DNA from 3 places in the Phreatobacter sp. GW821-FHT04C01 genome. Region 3 is predicted to be linked to each of the others. Evidence: riboswitches for the same ligand, from Rfam matches in the RefSeq annotation. Region 3 holds a riboswitch; each other region holds the start of a gene.
What was found. Region 3 has a riboswitch for thiamine pyrophosphate ahead of thiC (phosphomethylpyrimidine synthase ThiC). Riboswitches for the same ligand answer to the same signal wherever they lie in the genome.
Positions count from the first base shown of each region.

Region 1: another riboswitch for thiamine pyrophosphate. It lies ahead of AC07WJ_RS25355 (FAD-dependent oxidoreductase); the one in region 3 lies ahead of thiC (phosphomethylpyrimidine synthase ThiC).
Region 2: another riboswitch for thiamine pyrophosphate. It lies ahead of thiM (hydroxyethylthiazole kinase); the one in region 3 lies ahead of thiC (phosphomethylpyrimidine synthase ThiC).

Region 1 covers NZ_JBWKTP010000007.1:278,829-284,367, reverse strand. The annotation lists gene AC07WJ_RS25370 (thiamine phosphate synthase) at 1-489, opposite strand, end outside; gene AC07WJ_RS25365 (thiazole synthase) at 476-1,258, opposite strand; gene thiS (sulfur carrier protein ThiS) at 1,263-1,460, opposite strand; gene AC07WJ_RS25355 (FAD-dependent oxidoreductase) at 1,451-2,473, opposite strand; TPP riboswitch at 2,462-2,587, opposite strand; gene AC07WJ_RS25350 (tetratricopeptide repeat protein) at 2,715-4,061, shown strand; gene AC07WJ_RS25345 (NAD(P)/FAD-dependent oxidoreductase) at 4,331-5,539, opposite strand, start outside.
Region 2 covers NZ_JBWKTP010000009.1:309,153-314,691, reverse strand. The annotation lists gene AC07WJ_RS28990 (autotransporter family protein) at 1-1,771, shown strand, start outside; gene AC07WJ_RS28985 (Lrp/AsnC ligand binding domain-containing protein) at 2,207-2,443, opposite strand; TPP riboswitch at 2,672-2,781, shown strand; gene thiM (hydroxyethylthiazole kinase) at 2,778-3,557, shown strand; gene thiE (thiamine phosphate synthase) at 3,570-4,247, shown strand; gene thiD (bifunctional hydroxymethylpyrimidine kinase/phosphomethylpyrimidine kinase) at 4,244-5,041, shown strand; gene AC07WJ_RS28965 (TRAP transporter substrate-binding protein) at 5,046-5,539, shown strand, end outside.
Region 3 covers NZ_JBWKTP010000003.1:152,338-157,876, forward strand. The annotation lists gene AC07WJ_RS12440 (DUF3159 domain-containing protein) at 1-92, shown strand, start outside; gene AC07WJ_RS12445 (DUF1059 domain-containing protein) at 234-449, shown strand; gene thiC (phosphomethylpyrimidine synthase ThiC) at 515-2,371, opposite strand; TPP riboswitch at 2,563-2,688, opposite strand; gene AC07WJ_RS12455 (putative quinol monooxygenase) at 2,929-3,168, shown strand; gene argB (acetylglutamate kinase) at 3,335-4,219, shown strand; gene AC07WJ_RS12465 (DUF1036 domain-containing protein) at 4,224-5,249, shown strand; gene AC07WJ_RS12470 (pyrimidine 5'-nucleotidase) at 5,249-5,539, shown strand, end outside.

The sequences.
Region 1 (5,539 bases), on a different contig from region 3:
ACGCTCGAGCGTGATGCCGCCAATGGCGACCAGCGGCGTCGCGCCGATGCGCTTCTTCCAGGTGCGGATGCGATCGAGCCCCTGCGGCCCGAAGCGCATGACCTTCAGTGTCGTCTCGTAGATCGGCCCGAGCGCGACATAGTCGGGCACGTGGTCGAGCGCGGCATCCAGTTCGTCGTCGTCATGGGTCGACAGGCCGAGCGTCAGGCCGGCCCGCCGGATCGCCGGCACATCGGCCTCGGCGAGATCCTCCTGGCCGAGATGGACATGTTCGGCGCCGGCGTCGATCGCCGCCTGCCACCAGTCGTTGACCACCAGTTTGGTCGCCGTGCCGCTGGTCACCAGCAGCGCCTCGCGCACCAGCGCGGTCGCCTCGTCGCGCGTCAGGTTCTTCGCCCTCAGCTGGACAGTGCCGACGCCCAGCGCGGTGAGCCGCTTCAGCCAGGCGATGCTGTCGATGACGGGGTAGAAGCGATCAGGATAGGTCATGCCAAAACGGTGTCCCGACAACCGGGGTGGACGGAGAAGCGAAGTCGCGCGGCGCCATCAGCCCGGCGACATGGGCCGTATAGCCGGCCTCGACACCACTGCGAAAGGCCCTTGCCATGGCGACAGGATCGGCGGCCTTGGCGATCGCCGTATTGAGCAAAACCGCGTCGAAGCCGATTTCCAGCGCCTCCGCCGCATGCGACGGCGCGCCGAGACCGGCATCGACCACCAGGGTCAGGTCCGGCAACCGGTGGCGCATCAGTTCCAGCGCCTTGCGGTTGGTGATGCCGCGGGCGCTGCCGATGGGCGAAGCCCAGGGCATGATGACCCGGCAGCCGGCATCGGCGAGCCGCAGCGCCACGCTCAGGTCCTCGGTGCAATAGGGAAAGACCTCGAAGCCGTCCTTGATCAGGATGGTCGCAGCCTCGACCAGGCCGACGACGTCGGGCTGCAAGGTGTCGTCATCGGCGATCACCTCGAGCTTGATCCAGGATGTCTCGAACAGTTCGCGGGCGAGTTTCGCCGTGGTCACCGCGTCGCGCACGCTGCGGCAGCCGGCGGTGTTGGGCAGCACCGCGACGCCGAGCTCCTGGATCAGCGCCCAAAAGCCCTGCCCCGTGCCGCCGCCGGCGGTCTCGCGGCGCACCGAGACCGTGACGATCTCGGAACCGGCCGCCCGCACCGCCTCCTGCATGATGGCGGGTGACGGATAAAGCGCCGTGCCGATGAGCAGGCGCGAGGAGAAGCTGCGGCCGTAGAAATCGACCATGGCCTCAGCCGCCCTGCCGCGGCGTGATGATCTCGATGGCGTCGCCGTCGTTGAGCGCGGCCTTCGCCCAGGCGGCGCGCGGCACCACCTCGTGATTGACGGCAATGGCGAGATGGCGGTGCTGGTAGTCCAGCTCCTCCAGCAGGGCCGGCAAGCTGGTCGCCGCCGTTTCAGTTCGTTCGCCGTTGACGATCAGGACCATGACATCACCTCTCTGTCGATCAGGTCGCGTTGCAGACCTTGGTGCAGCTGCGCGAGCGTCAGTTCCGCGAGCGCCGGTGCGATGAGAAATCCGTGGCGGTAGAGCCCGTTGACGGTGATCCGCTCCCCGTCGATGGCAATCCGCGGATGGTTGTCGGGAAAAGCCGGCCGAAGCGCCGCGCCGAGCTCGACGATGCGCGCCTCGGCAAAGGCCGGATGCAGCGCATAGGCTGCGGTCATCAGCTCCATGGCCGAACGCAGGCTGACCCCCTCGCCCTCGCTTTCGATCGAGGTTGCACCGATCAGAAAGCGGTTGTCCAAGCGCGGCACGACATAGAGCGGCCAGCGCGGATGCAACAGCCGGATCGGCTGGGTCAATGTGATCTCCGATGTCTCGACCAGCACCGTCTCGCCCTTGACGCCGCGCAGGCCCGGCGCCCGGTCACGGCCGGCGAGCCCGCGGCAATCGATCACCAGCCCGGCCAGCTCGTCGGGATCGCGCGCGGCATCAAAGACGATGCGCCCGCCAGCCTCGGCGATCAGCCGGCGCAGCAGCGGCATGACCAGCCGTGGCTCGACATGGCCCTCGCCGAGGAAATGCAACGCCTCGCGGAAACGCCCCTCGAGCGCCGGCTCGAGGCCGGCAATGGCCGCCGCATCCAGGCGGACATGGCCATCCGTCATCCGGGCGAAGCGCTCGAAATCCGAGCGGTCGCGGGCATGGGCGACCACCAGCGAGCCCTTGAAGGCGAGGTCGGGCAGCGCCTCGCGCCAGAGCGCGAGCGAGCGGATGCCGAGCCGCGTGACCACATCGTCGGCACCTTCGCGCTCGCACCAGGGCGCCAGCATGCCGCCGGCCCAATGGCTGGTCGCCTGGCTCATGGCGTCGTCGCCACGCTCGAACACCGTCACCGCATGGCCGGCCCGCGCGAAGGCCAGCGCTTGCCACAGGCCGGCGATCCCGGCTCCGATGATGCTGATCGGCGCATTGCGCCCTGACGCGTCCTGACGCATCCCTGTCCCTCCGCCGGCATGATCCGGATCAGGTTCAAGGGTCGCCACGGTGCCGGCATCCAAACCGGCGTTGCAGCCTCTCAGCCCCGTCGCGGGGCTCCCCTCAGAGTTTCATGGAATCTGGGCCCCTCGCCCCGCCGCGTCAACCCCCGTCGGCGACGGTGGACAATCCCGCTCCGATGGCGTGAGCTTGGGGCCGAGCCGCCGATGCCCGAGACGGCCGCAGCAAGGAGCCGTGGCCATGCCCAGGGATTGTCGTGGACTGACCGTGACCTGCGCATCGCAAGCGGCGGCGGAGGCCTTCGACCATGCGGTGGCCGGCTATCTGACCTATCGCCTGGACACCGCCGCCCGGCTGAAGGCCTGCCTGGAGCTCGACCCGGACTTCTGTCTCGCCCATGTCCTGCGCGGCTACCTGACGCTCGCCGCCTTCAACCTCGCCGTGGTTCCGGTGGCGCGCGAGGCGCTGGGCCAGGCGAAGCGGACCGCGGCGACCACGACGACCCGCGAGCAGGCCCATGTCGCGGCGCTGGAGGCCTGGGTCGACGGCCGGCTCGATGAATTGCTGGCGCGCTGGGAGGCGATCGTCGCCGACGATCCGACCGATGTCGTCGCTTTCCGGCTGCATCATTTCAACGCCTTCTGGCTCGGCCGGGCCGAGCAGATGCTGAGCACCGTCGAAACCACCTTGCCGCAATGGGAGCTGGGACTGGCCGGACGCGGCGCCGTGCTCGCCTGCCGGGCCTTCGCCAATGAGGAATGCGGCAACTACACGGTCGCCGAGAATTCCGGGCGCGAGGCGATCGCGCTCGATCCCGGCGACATCTGGGCCACCCATGCCGTTGCCCATGTCCTGGAAATGCAGGGGCGGCGCAGCGAAGGCATCCTGATGCTGCGCGAGCTGGAACCGCACTGGCAGGGCGGCAACAATCTCAAGCATCACCTCTGGTGGCATCGTGGCCTCTATCATCTCGAACGCGAGGAGTTCGGCGAAGTCCTGGATCTCTACGACCAGGGCTTTCGCAATCTCGCCTCGCCGATCGTCGCGATGCAGCCCGACCTCTATATCGACGTGCAGAACGCCGCTTCCATGCTGTTCCGGCTGGAACTGCAGGGCGTCGATGTCGGCGACCGCTGGATCGAGCTGGCCGACAAGGCCGAAGGCCGGATCGGCGACTGCCTGAACACCTTCACCTTGCCGCATTGGATGATGGCGCTGGTTCGCACCGGGCGCTTCCAGGCCGCCGACGCCTTCCTGGCCGGGCTCAAGGCCGCGGCGGCGGGCTCGGACACGGTCGCCGGCCTCGTCCGGCTCTATGCAATGCCGATTTCGGCGGCGGTGCTCGCCCATGGCCGCGGCCGTCACCAGGAGGCGGTCGAGCTGATGCGGCCGGCGCTCGGCGGCATGTACCGGCTCGGCGGCAGCCACGCGCAGCAGGACGTGCTGGAGCAATTGTTCACCGACGCGGCGGTGAAGGCGGGTTCCATCGGCGATGTCCGGCTGATGATGGAGCGGATCGCGGGGCGCTACCCGCTGCCGCCGGAAAAGCGCATCGGCTATCGCCACGCGGCCGCGCTGACGGCGTGAGGGAGCGGCGGGTTGGTAGACTGCCGAGTGACGATGATGAGCGCCAAACGCGCCCCTTGTATGAAGAGCAAGACTGAAGTCGTGGATGGCCGGGGCAAGCCCGGCCAAGACGAAAAGTGCCTTCGAGGGCGCGCGTTGGATCGACGATCACATGACGTATCGTGCCCCCGGCCGGCGTGAGGCCCACGTCGTCTTGCCCGGGCTTGTCCCGGGCATCCACGACTTCTCGGCACCGAACTCAACCGGCCATGATTGCCGTGCCGCTGGGGCTAGCCGGCGTCCGGCTTGCTCGGCGGCGGCCCGTCGCCCGCCCAGCTCACCCCCGACGTGATCAGGCGGGCGCTGCGGCCGAAGCTGAGATAGGACCAGACCCAGTCGAGCATGACCGAAAGCCGGTTGTGAAAATCGATCAGGAAGAAGATGTGCACCATGCCCCAGAACCACCAGGCCAGGGTGCCCTTGAGCTGCAGCCGGCCGAGATCGGCGACCGCTTCGCCGCGGCCGATGGTCGCGAGATTGCCGCGGTCGACATAGTGGAACGGCCCGGAATGGGCGCGGCCGGCAAGCCGCGCGGCGATGACCGCGGCGACGTAGGCGCCTTGCTGCTTGGCCGCCGGCGCGATGCCCGGCACCTGCCGGCCGTCCTTGCCGGCGACGTGGGCGGCATCGCCGACCACGAAAATCTCGGGATAGCCATGGACGGACAGGTCATCCTCGACTTCGACGCGGCCCGCGCGGTCGAGCTTGATGTCGCCGCCGAGCCATGAACCGACGGGCGAGGCCCGCACGCCCGCGGCCCAGATGATCGTGCGGCAGGCGATTGCGTCGGCGCCGACTTCGACACGGTCGGCAAAGCAGCCGGTGACCGCGAGGTTCAGGCGCACGTCGACGCCCAGGCGCTCCAGGCCGGCCTTGGCCGCTTCCGACAGTTTCGCCGGCATGGCGGGCAGCACCCGCGGCCCGGCCTCGACCAGGATGATGCGCGCCAGCTTCGGATCGATATTGCGGAAATCCGCGGCCAGGGTATGGCGCGCCAGTTCGGCGATGGAGCCGGCCATCTCGACGCCGGTCGGACCCGCGCCGATCACCACGAAGGTCAGGAAGGCCTCGCGCTGAACCGGATCCGCGGCGAGCTCGGCGTGTTCGAAGGCCTCCAGGATGCGCCGCCGGATCGCGGTCGCATCCTCCAGCGTCTTCAGGCCGGGGGCATGCTCGCTCCATTCGTCATGGCCGAAATAGGCATGGGTCGCGCCGGTCGCCAGGATGAGAAAATCATAGGGTATGGCGCCGGCGCTGCGGCCATGGACCTGCTTGCGCGCCCGATCGACCCGCACGACCTCGTCGAGCAGGACGGTGGCATTGGCCTGGCGCCGCAGGATCGAGCGGATCGGCTGGGCGATCTGGCCCGGCGACAGGCCGGCGGTCGCCACCTGGTAGAGCAAGGGCTGGAACAGGTGATGGTTGCGCCGGTCGACCAG
Region 2 (5,539 bases), on a different contig from region 3:
CCTCTACGGCAGGTTGCGGCGGATGCTCCTGGGCGGCGCGGCCTTGGCCGCGATGGGCATGGGCGGCGGCGCGCAGGCCCAGACGATTGACACCACGACGGGCTGGAACGGCTCGAGTTTCATCTCGTCCTGGGGGGTGACCAACACCGCGACCTACGGCCAGACCATCACCGGGGACGCGGCGCATCACCAGCTCACCGGTTTCACCTTCTATCTCAACAGCAACAACACGTCGGCGGCGCCGCAATATCAGGCCTATGTCTATCAATGGGATCCGGTCGGGCAGCGGGTCACCGGACCGGCGCTCTATACCTCGGCGGTGATGACGGCGCCGAGCGGTAGCACCTATGTCCCCGTGACCTTCAATACCGGCACCATCACGCTGACCTCGGGCCAGCAATATGTGCTGCTGCTGACCACCTCGGGCATCCCTCAGGGCTGCTGTTCGGGCTACCGCTACGGATCGCTGGGCGATGTCTATAGCGGCGGCAAGTTCGTGTTCATCAACAACGGTCCGGATTTCAACCAGCTCAGCACGGTGCCCTGGAGCAGTATCAACCAGGATCTGGCCTTCATCGCCAATATGCTGGCGGGACCGCTGTCGCCGTCGCTGCCGGCCGGTGCGCCGGTCAATGCGACCAATGTCGCCCGCGGCATCGACAATGCGGTCGCCGGCGGCGCGCAACTGCCCGCCGCCATCCTGCCGACCTATGTGCTGGTGGGCCAGCCGCTGGTGGCGGCCCTGAACCAGCTGTCGGGCGAGAACAATACCGCCACCCAGGAGGCCGCGCTGCAGGCCTCCAGCCTGTTCCTCAACATCATGCTGGACCCCATGGCGGGCGCCCGCGGCGCCCAGGCGGGCCAGGCCGGCCCCTCGCTGATCCAGATGGCGGACCTGTCCAATCCGCGCGCCCGTCCGGGTGAAGCCGGCTGGAGCGTCTGGACCAAGGCTTTCGCGCAGAGCGGGCGGATCAATGGCGATGCCAATTTCGGCTCGGGCACGACCAGCACCGGGCTGTTCGGCGTGGCGGCCGGTGCCGACAAGCGCATTTCGGCGGATACGCTGGTTGGTTTCGCGCTGGCCGGCGGGGGCACCAGTTTCGGCCTGAACAACCGGGGCAACGGCACCGGCAACATGTTTCAGATCGGCCTTTACGGCTCGACCCGGCTCGGCGACGGCTATGTCTCCGCGGCGCTCGCCTATGGCTGGAACGCCTTCGAAATGAACCGGACCGCCGCCGGCGCGCCGGCCGAGACCTATATGTCGCGAGTCACCGCGCAGACCTATGGCGGCCGCATCGAGACCGGCTGGCGCTTCGGGCTGACCGGCTTCGGCGTCACGCCATACGCGGCGATCGAGGCCATCGGCTATAGCGCGCCGCGCTATGGCGAAACCTTCAGCGCGCCGGCCACCGGCGGCCTGGCGCTGACCTTCGCCGGCCGCAGCACCGTCTCGCTCCGCACCGAGCTCGGCGCCAGGCTCGACGCCAAGACCCAGGTCGCGCCGGGCAGCGAGCTGATCACCTTCGGGCGGCTCGCCTGGGGCTATCAGGCCAAGACCGACCGCTCGATCGACGCGAGCTTCCAGGCCATGGCCAATTCCGGCTTCACCGTCTTCGGCGCCCGGCCCTCGACCCATACGGCGCTGGCTTCCATCGGCGCCGAGCTCCGGCTGTCGGGCGGCATGCGGCTGTCGACCTCGATCGACGGCGAGCTCGGTGATCACCACCGCTCGATACGCGCCAATGCCGGGCTGCGCTATAGTTGGTAGGCCCGTCGGCCAGGGGCCGACCTCCCTCCATCACCATCCGCAGCGCGCGGCCCGCCAAGGGTCGCGCGTTCGGCGTTTTGGGGGAGGAAGGTGATTTGAACTTTGCATTGCTTGCGTCGGGTGATCGTTGGCGTTGCCTGCCTGTTTCGGCTGAGCTGGTCTGAAGGCTCGATGTCACCGCCGGCCGAGCGTAGCGAGGGGAAGGGGGGCCAGGAGCCGTTTCACCGCGCCCTCGGAGCATATGTCCAAGTGATTTCGCTGCGCTGGGCGACAGGCCCTGCCACTCCTGGCCCCCCTTCCCCTCCTTCGCTTCGCTCAGTCGGCCGGGGGTGACGTGGTGGTTCACATGCGTTCCGTGAAGGTCGAAGCGAAAGCTTCGTCCTTTGGGGATGATACCCTCTCGGGCGATGCCACGCTTCTCAAGCGCCCACCCGCTCAGAACGCCTTGAAGGTGATGATGGTGTGGGTGTCCTGGATGCCGGGGATGACCTGCACCTTCTCATTGACGAAATGGCCGATATCGACCTCGCGCTCGACGTAGAATTTGACCAGCAGGTCGAAATTGCCGGCGGTCGAATAGATTTCTGACGCGATCTCGCGGTCGGCGAGCTGGGCGGCGACCTCATAGGACTTGCCGAGCTGGCATTTGATCTGGACGAAAAACGGGATCATGGCGTGCCTCTTTGCCGGCGCGGAGAATCCACGATGGCGGTGCCGGCCGCAAGGGCGGCCAGGCTGTGGTCGGGGAGATTCCATGACGGCGGGGCCGGCGGCAAGGGCGATCCCGGCATGAGCCGCGAAATTCCACAAGGGCGGCACCGCGGGCGGGGGCGGCCTGCGCAAACGGGCCGTGCGCGGAGCGCTCTTGCAGGCCCGGCCGGCTTGGCCTACCACATGGGTCCTGTCTCGTCGGGGTGCCCTAAGCCAAGGGCTGAGAGGCCGCTGGAGCGGTCAACCCGTCGCACCTGAACCGGGTCATGCCGGCGGAGGAAACCGAGATGTCCGGATGGTTCGTCTTGAACGGGGGCCGGTGATGGCCGCAGCCGCGCTCGCCTGGAATGCCGCCGCCCTGCTCGACAAGATCCGGGCGCGCCACCCGCGCATCCATTGCATCACCAACGGGGTGGCCCAGGGCTTCACCGCCAATGCGCTGCTGGCGATCGGCGCTTTGCCGTCCATGACCACCTCGCCGGAGGAGATCGGCTCCTTCGTGCAGGGGGCCGACGCGCTTCTGGTCAATCTCGGCACGCTCGACGACGACAGGCGCCAGGCCATCCGGCTGGCGATCGCGGCGGCCAAGGCCAAGGCGCTGCCCTGGGTGCTCGATCCCGTGTTCATCGAGCGCTCGCCGAGCCGGGCGCTGTTCGCCCGCGAGATCGCCGGCTGCGGCCCGACGGTGGTGCGCGGCAACGAGACCGAAATCGCCGCCTTGAGCCAGGGCCAGCCGGTCGACAGCTATGCCCGCGCGCTGAAGGCGGTCGTCGCGGCCACCGCCGAGACCGACCATGTGCTCGACGGCACCCGCATGGTCGGCACGCCCAACGGCCATCCGCTGATGGCCAAGGTCACCGCCATGGGCTGCGCCGGCGCGGCCCTGATCGCGGCCTTCCTGGTGGTCGCGGACAATCCGTTCGACGGTTGCGCCTGCGCCCTGGTGGCGGCCGGCGTCGCCGGCGAGATCGCGGCCGAGCAGGCCGACGGCCCGGGCAGTTTCGCCAGCGCCTATATCGATGCGCTCTATGGCCTCGATTCCGGCAAGCTCGCCACCCGCGCCCGGGTGCTCTGAAGGGTATTTGCCGTGACGGCCGATCTTTCGCTTTATGTCCTGGTCGATCCCGAGCGGTCGCGCGGCCGCCCCTTGGCGGAGCTGGCGGCGGCGGCCGCGGCCGGCGGCGCGACGCTGATTCAGTATCGCGACAAGCGCGCGGCGACGGCCAGGATGATCGAGACCGCGCATGCCATTCGCATCGCGCTGACCGGCTCGGGCGTGCCGCTCCTGATCAATGACCGCGTCGATGTCGCGCTGGCCGCCGGCGCCGACGGCGTCCATCTCGGCCAGGACGACATGGGGGTGGCGGACGCGCGCCGGCTGCTCGGCGACGAGGCGATCATCGGCCTGACCATCACGTCGCGCGCGGAGGCCGAAGCGGCCGCCGTCGAACTGATCGATTACGCCTGTATCGGCGGCGTCTTCGCCACCACGTCGAAGGACAATCCGAACCCGCCGATCGGCATCGACGGTTTTGCCGCGATCCGCGGCGTGTTCACCCGCCGCTGGCCGCGCCTGCCGGTCGGCGCCATTGCCGGCATCGATGCGAGCAATGCCGCCGCTCTCGCCCGGGCCGGCGCCGACGGCGTCGCCGTCATGTCGGCGGTTACCATGGCGGATGATCCGCGCGCGGCCGCGGCCGTGCTGAAGGCGGCCTTTGCCGCGGGCCGGCCGGAACCGCGCCAAATCGGGAGTGACCAGCCATGACGGCGATCGCTGTGACCATCGCGGGTTCGGATTCCGGCGGCGGCGCCGGCATCCAGGCCGATCTCAAGACCTTCTCGGCGCTCGGCGTCTATGGCGCCAGCGTGATCACCGCGCTGACCGCCCAGAACACGCTCGGCGTGCAGGGCATTCACGACGTGCCGGTGGATTTCATCGCGGCGCAGATCGATTCGGTGTTCTCCGACCTGGCGGTGAAGGCGGTGAAGATCGGCATGCTGTCGCAGCCCGAGGTCATCGCCACGGTGGCCGCCGGCCTGAGGCGCCACGGCGCGGCGAACGTGGTGCTCGATCCGGTCATGGTGGCGGCCTCCGGCCATCGCCTGCTCAACCCGGCGGCGATCAGCGCGCTCTCTACCATCCTGATCCCCGAGGTCATGCTGATCACGCCCAACCTGCTGGAGGCCGCCGCCCTGCTCGACCAGCCGGTGGCGAAGGGCGAAGACGAGATGCTGGCGCAGGGCCGCCTGCTGATCGCGCGCGGCGCCCGGGCGGTGCTGATGAAGGGGGGCCATGGCACGGGCCCGCTGAGCGTCGACCTCCTGGTTCTGCCCGACACGGTGGCGCGGCTGGAGGCCCCCCGCATCGTCACCAGGAACAGCCATGGTACCGGCTGCACCCTGTCCTCGGCGATCGCCGCCGGCCTCGCCAAGGGCCTGCCGCTCGGCCATGCGGTGACCGAGGCCAAGGACTATGTCACCAAGGCGATCGCCGCCTCCGACCGGCTCGCCATTGGCCAGGGCCATGGGCCGACCCATCATTTCCACGCCTGGTGGTGAGCCGATGAGCCGTCTCGACCGCCGCGCCACATTGGCCGCCGCCGCCGGCCTGATCGCCGCCCCGCAGGTCGCGCGGGCGCAAACGGCACGGCGCTGGCGCATGGTCACCGCCTGGCCGAAAAACCTGCCCGGACCGGGCTTTTCGGCGCAGCGCATCGCCGACCGCATCACCACCCTGTCGGCCGGCCGCCTGGCGGTGCAGGTCTTCGCCGCGGGCGAGCTGGTGCCGGCCTTCGCGGTGCAGGAGGCGGTGGGCAATGCCACTGTCGAGCTCGGCCATACCGCGTCGTTTTTCGGCATCGGCCGCGAGCCGGCCTCCGCCTTCTTCACCGCCATTCCCTTCGGCTTCACCCCGGCGGAACATGCCGCCTGGATCCTCGAAGGCGGCGGCCAGGCCTTGTGGGACGAGACCTCGGCGCGTTTCGGATTCAAGCCGCTGATGGGCGGCAATACCGGCGTCTCCATGGGCGGCTGGTTTCGCCGCGAGCTGCAATCGGC
Region 3 (5,539 bases):
CCGCCGCCATCTGGTTCACCGGCTGGTATCCGGCCCGCCAGCAGCGCCTCGGCCGGGCTGAGGCGCAAGCCGCGCAGTCCCGTGCACCGTGAGTATGGCGGTAATATTGTAACTCCGTTCTGTTCCGGGCTTTCGAAGACCCGGGACCGGTTCTAGGCTCTCCCCTTGTGACACCGGGCGCCTCGGCCCCGATCGGCCCGCGCCCGATGCCTCGTCCTGTCCGGGAGGAACCCATGTCACGCAAATTCATCGATTGCCGTGAAATGAAGAGCGAGATGAATTGCACGGTCGCGATCAGCGCCGACACCGAGAAGGAATTGCTGGAGGCGGCGGTCCAGCACGCCGTCAGCGTGCACAAGCACCAGGACACGCCCGAACTGCGCGCGATGATCGCCAGCGGCATCCATGACGGCACCCCGCCGGTCGCCGCGCCGCGCCACGCCGCCTGACCCGTCGCTTCATCGAAACCCGAGGCGACCCGGCCGAAGCCCTGGCTTCGGCCGGGTCATTTTCGTCAGAGCGCCCGGTTGCTGGCCTTCACCGCATCGGCCTCGACATAGACCTGGCCGCCCATGGCCAGGAATTTCTCGCTCATCCTGTCCATGCCGGCCTGCTGGTCGTTGAGCGTGGCGGCATAGTCGCGCACGTCCTGGGTGATCTTCATCGAGCAGAATTTCGGCCCGCACATCGAGCAGAAATGCGCCACCTTGTGGGCTTCCTTCGGCAAGGTCTCGTCGTGGAACGAACGCGCCGTGTCCGGGTCGAGGCCGAGATTGAACTGGTCCTCCCAGCGGAAGTCGAAGCGGGCGCGTGACAAGGCGTCGTCGCGCAGCTGCGCCGCCGGATGGCCCTTGCCGAGATCGGCGGCGTGCGCGGCGATCTTGTAGGTGATCACGCCGACCTTCACGTCGTCGCGGTTGGGCAGGCCCAGGTGCTCCTTCGGCGTGACGTAGCAGAGCATGGCGCAGCCGAACCAGCCGATCATCGCCGCCCCGATGCCCGACGTGATGTGATCATAACCCGGCGCGATATCGGTGGTCAGCGGTCCGAGCGTATAGAAGGGCGCCTCGCCGCAGGCCTTCAGCTGCTTCTCCATATTGACCTTGATCTTGTGGATCGGCACGTGGCCGGGCCCTTCGATCATCACCTGGCAGCCCTTTTTCCAGGCGATCTGGGTCAGTTCGCCGAGCGTTTCCAGTTCGGCGAACTGAGCGGCGTCATTGGCGTCGGCGATGGAGCCGGGACGCAGGCCGTCGCCGAGCGAGAACGACACGTCATAGGCTCGCATGATGTCGCAGATCTCTTCGAAATGCGTGTAGAGGAAGCTCTCCTTGTGATGCGCCAGGCACCATTTGGCCATGATCGAGCCGCCGCGCGAGACGATGCCGGTGACCCTTTTCGCGGTCAGCGGCACATAGGCCAGCCGCACGCCGGCATGAATGGTGAAATAGTCGACGCCCTGCTCGCACTGTTCGATCAGCGTGTCGCGATAGACCTCCCAGGTCAGCTTGACCGGATCGCCGTCGACCTTTTCCAGCGCCTGGTAGATCGGCACCGTGCCGATCGGCACCGGCGAATTGCGGATGATCCATTCGCGCGTGTTGTGGATGTTGCGGCCGGTCGAGAGGTCCATCACCGTGTCGGCGCCCCAGCGGATCGACCAGACCAGCTTGTCGACCTCTTCCTCGATCGACGAGGACACGGCGGAATTGCCGATATTGGCGTTGATCTTCACCAGGAAATTGCGGCCGATGATCATCGGCTCGAGTTCGGGGTGATTGATATTGGCCGGGATGATGGCCCGGCCGCGGGCGATTTCCGAACGGACGAATTCGGGCGTGATGAAGGCCGGGATCTCGGCGCCGAAGCTTTCGCCGTCCGCGATCGTCGCCTGGGCATCGGCGAGTGCCTGCTTGCGGCCGAGATTCTCACGCTCGGCGACATAGATCATCTCCTTGGTGATGATGCCGGCGCGGGCGAATTCATATTGGGTGATCGGCTGGCCCGGCAGGCCGCGCAAGGGCGGGTTCGCCACCGGGAAGGCGCGGGCCAGGTGCTTGCCGGCATGGCCGTTGTCCTCCGGCCTGATGTCGCGGCCGACATAGCGCTCGACACCGCCACGCGCGGTTACCCAGGCCTCGCGCGCCCGCGACAGGCCCTTCTCGACATCGATGACGACGTCGGGATCGGTATAGGGACCCGAGGTGTCATAGACCGCCAGCGGCGCCTCGCCGGAGCCCTCGGTCAGCGCGATCTCGCGCAAGGGCACGCGGATATCGGGGGCGGCATCAGGGATCGCGAAGATCTTGCGCGAGGCGGGCATCGGCCCGGTGGTCACGGCGGCTTTGATGTCTTTGAGAGGTGCGTTCATGACAGGTGCTCCCTTGAGGGCGCGCGTATTGGCTGGTCAGCTGGCGAGGGTCATGGCGACGCCAGCGGCATGCGGTTTCAGGCCGGTTGGCCCAGGCCTTGGCCGCGTGAGAAACTCGGGTTGGCCAACACAAACGGCCTCGTGCGCGCAGCAATGGCTGTGAGCACGAACGTTTGGCGCTGAAATAGCGAAGTCGGCATGCGTCCCATCCCTCCGCCGGCATGACCCGGATCAGGTTCAAGGGTCGCCACGGTGCCAGGATGGTCTCTGGCGTCGTGGCCTCTCAGCCCCCTCACGGGGCTCCCCTTGGAGCGGGATCGACTGTGACGCTTCGGTTCAGGAAGTCAAGGCGGGAGCGCGGCGGGCACCACGCGGTCCGGCAGGAGCGGCCGGTCGCGACGCGCGGGATCCGCCTGGTCCGAGGACGATCGACCGGCCCGCGTCAAGAGAGTAATCTGGGTGCGGGCGAGGGGCGGACCCCAGATGAGGCCAGTGCCATGGTCACCAAGGCGCTCTATGTTCGCTTGGAAGCAAAACCCGGCAAGGAAACTGCGGTCGTGACGTTCCTCAAGGGCGGCCTGCCGCTGGTCGCCCAGGAGCCGGCGACGACGGCTTGGTTTGCGATCCGGATGGGGCCGACCACCTTCGGCATTTTCGATGCCTTTCCCGACGAGGCCGGCCGTGCCGCGCATCTCTCGGGCAAGGTGGCGGCGGCCTTGATGGCGCAGGCCGGCGAACTGTTCGCCGAGCCGCCGGCGATCCAGAACCTGGACGTGCTGGCCGCCAAGCTCCCTTAGGACACGGTATCGAACCGCTTGCCGGCGGGGCGGAGCCGGCCTGGCCGCGCGTCTTGCGGGGGGCGGCCATTTGCGCGCGCCGGCCGATCTTCCCTTTCACCCCGGGCCGCAAATCGGCTAAGACCCGCAACGTTTGTCGCCAGGGAGGCGATCGCCGGAGTCCGCCATGACCGTTGATGCTCATGATATCGGCCGCGTTCTCAACGAGGCGCTGCCCTACATGCAGAAATATGACGACGAGATCATCGTGGTGAAATATGGCGGCCACGCCATGGGCGACGAGGAGGGCGCGCGGTCCTTCGCCCGCGACATCGTCATGCTCGAGCAATCCGGCATCAATCCGGTGGTGGTCCATGGCGGCGGCCCGCAGATCGGCCAGATGCTGGCCAAGCTCGGCATCAAGAGCCAGTTCGTCGACGGCCTGCGCGTCACCGACAAGCAGACGGTCGAGATCGTCGAGATGATCCTGGCCGGCTCGATCAACAAGCAGATCGTCGGCTTCATCAATGCCGCCGGCGGCAAGGCCATCGGGCTCTGCGGCAAGGATGGCGACATGGTCAAGGCGGTCAAGGTCAGCCGCACGGCGCGCGATCCCGATTCCAATATCGAGCAGGCGATCGATCTCGGCTATGTCGGCGAACCCGACAAGGTCGACACCAAGGTACTCGACACCGTGCTCGGCAAGGAGCTGATCCCGGTGCTGGCGCCGGTCGCGACCTCCAAGGAGGGCGACACCTATAACGTCAATGCCGACACCTTCGCCGGCGCCATTGCCGGCGCGCTCGGCGCCAAGCGGCTGCTGCTGCTGACCGACGTGCCCGGCGTGCTCGACAAGAACAAGAACCTGCTGAAGGATCTCTCCGTCGAGGATTGCCGGCGGCTGATCGCCGACGGTACCGCCACGGGCGGCATGATCCCCAAGATCGAGACCTGCATCTACGCCATCGAGCGCGGCGTCGAAGGCGTCGTGATCCTGGACGGCAAGACGCCGCATGCGGTTCTGGTGGAGCTTCTCACCCATGGCGGCGCGGGTACCCTCATCCACGCCTGATCCGATGGGCCCGGCTGTCCGACGGCTTGCCCGGAGAGCGCTGGCGGGCGCGGCGCTTGCCGCGGCCCTTTCGGCGTGGTCGGCGCCGGCCGCCGCCGAGACCAGGCTGTGCAACCGCACCAGCCTGGTCACCGAGGCGGCGATTGGCGTGATGGCCAATGATACCGCGGCCACCCGCGGCTGGTTCAGGCTGGACCCCGGTCAGTGCCGGGTCATCCTGCAGACCGCCGAGGCTCCGGGTCGGCTGTTCCTGAACACGCGCGCGGTGGGCGGCCCGCCCGATGCCGCGCTCGGTCAGCCCGACAATGTCCGGCTCTGCGTCGGCGACGGCGACTTCCTGGTGGCCGCCGCGCTGACCTGCCAGCGGCCGGGCACGCGGCTGGTGCCCTTTGCCGAAATGCGGCCGACCGTCGTCGACGGCATCGCCATCCTGTTCCTGTCGGAAGAGGCCGATTACGACCTGCCGCAGGCGCGCCGCGCCGGTATCCAGCGCCTGCTGACCCGCATGGGTTATGACCCCGGCCCGATCGACGGGCTCGACGGTCCGCGCACCGACGCGGCGCTCCGGGCCTTCGTCGCCGATCGCAACCTGCCGGCCGATAGCGGCGGCGCACCTGATATTTTCGACACGTTGATGGCCGGCCTGCGCGCCGGCGAGGGGCCGGGTTTTGCCTGGTGCAACGACAGCGGCAACCGCATCATGGCGGCGCTCGGCGTCGAGGAGGCCGGCCGCGTCGTCACCCGCGGCTGGTTCCGCATCGAGCCGGGCGCCTGCCTGAAGCCGCCGATCGATGCCGCGGCGGCGCGGGTCTATTCTTTCGCGGAAGCCGTCGATGCCGAGGGCCGCCCGGTGCTTTCGGCCGGCAAGCCGCTGACCTATGGTGGCGAGGTCGCCGCCTGCATTCGTCCGAGCGAGTTCGAGATTGCCGGCGCCGGCGATTGCGCTGCCCATGGCGCGACTTCGGTGGCCTTTCTCGAAGTCACCTTCGACGGCCGCCGCCGCGCGTCGGTCCGTTTTCGGGAGCCATGATGTCGAACACTGAAACGCTAGCCGCCTTCGCCGATGTCCAAGCCTGGATCTTCGACCTCGACAACACGCTCTATCCGGCGCACCTGTCGCTGTGGGCCGAGATCGACGGCCGGATCAAGGCCTATGTCGCGAGCTTCCTGAAGATCAGCCCCGACGAGGCCTTCGCGCTGCAGAAGGACTACTACAAGCGCTACGGTACCTCGCTGCGCGGCCTGATGACCGAGCATGGCATGAGCCCGGACGACTTCCTGGCCTATGTCCACGACATCGACCATTCGCCGCTGCAGGCC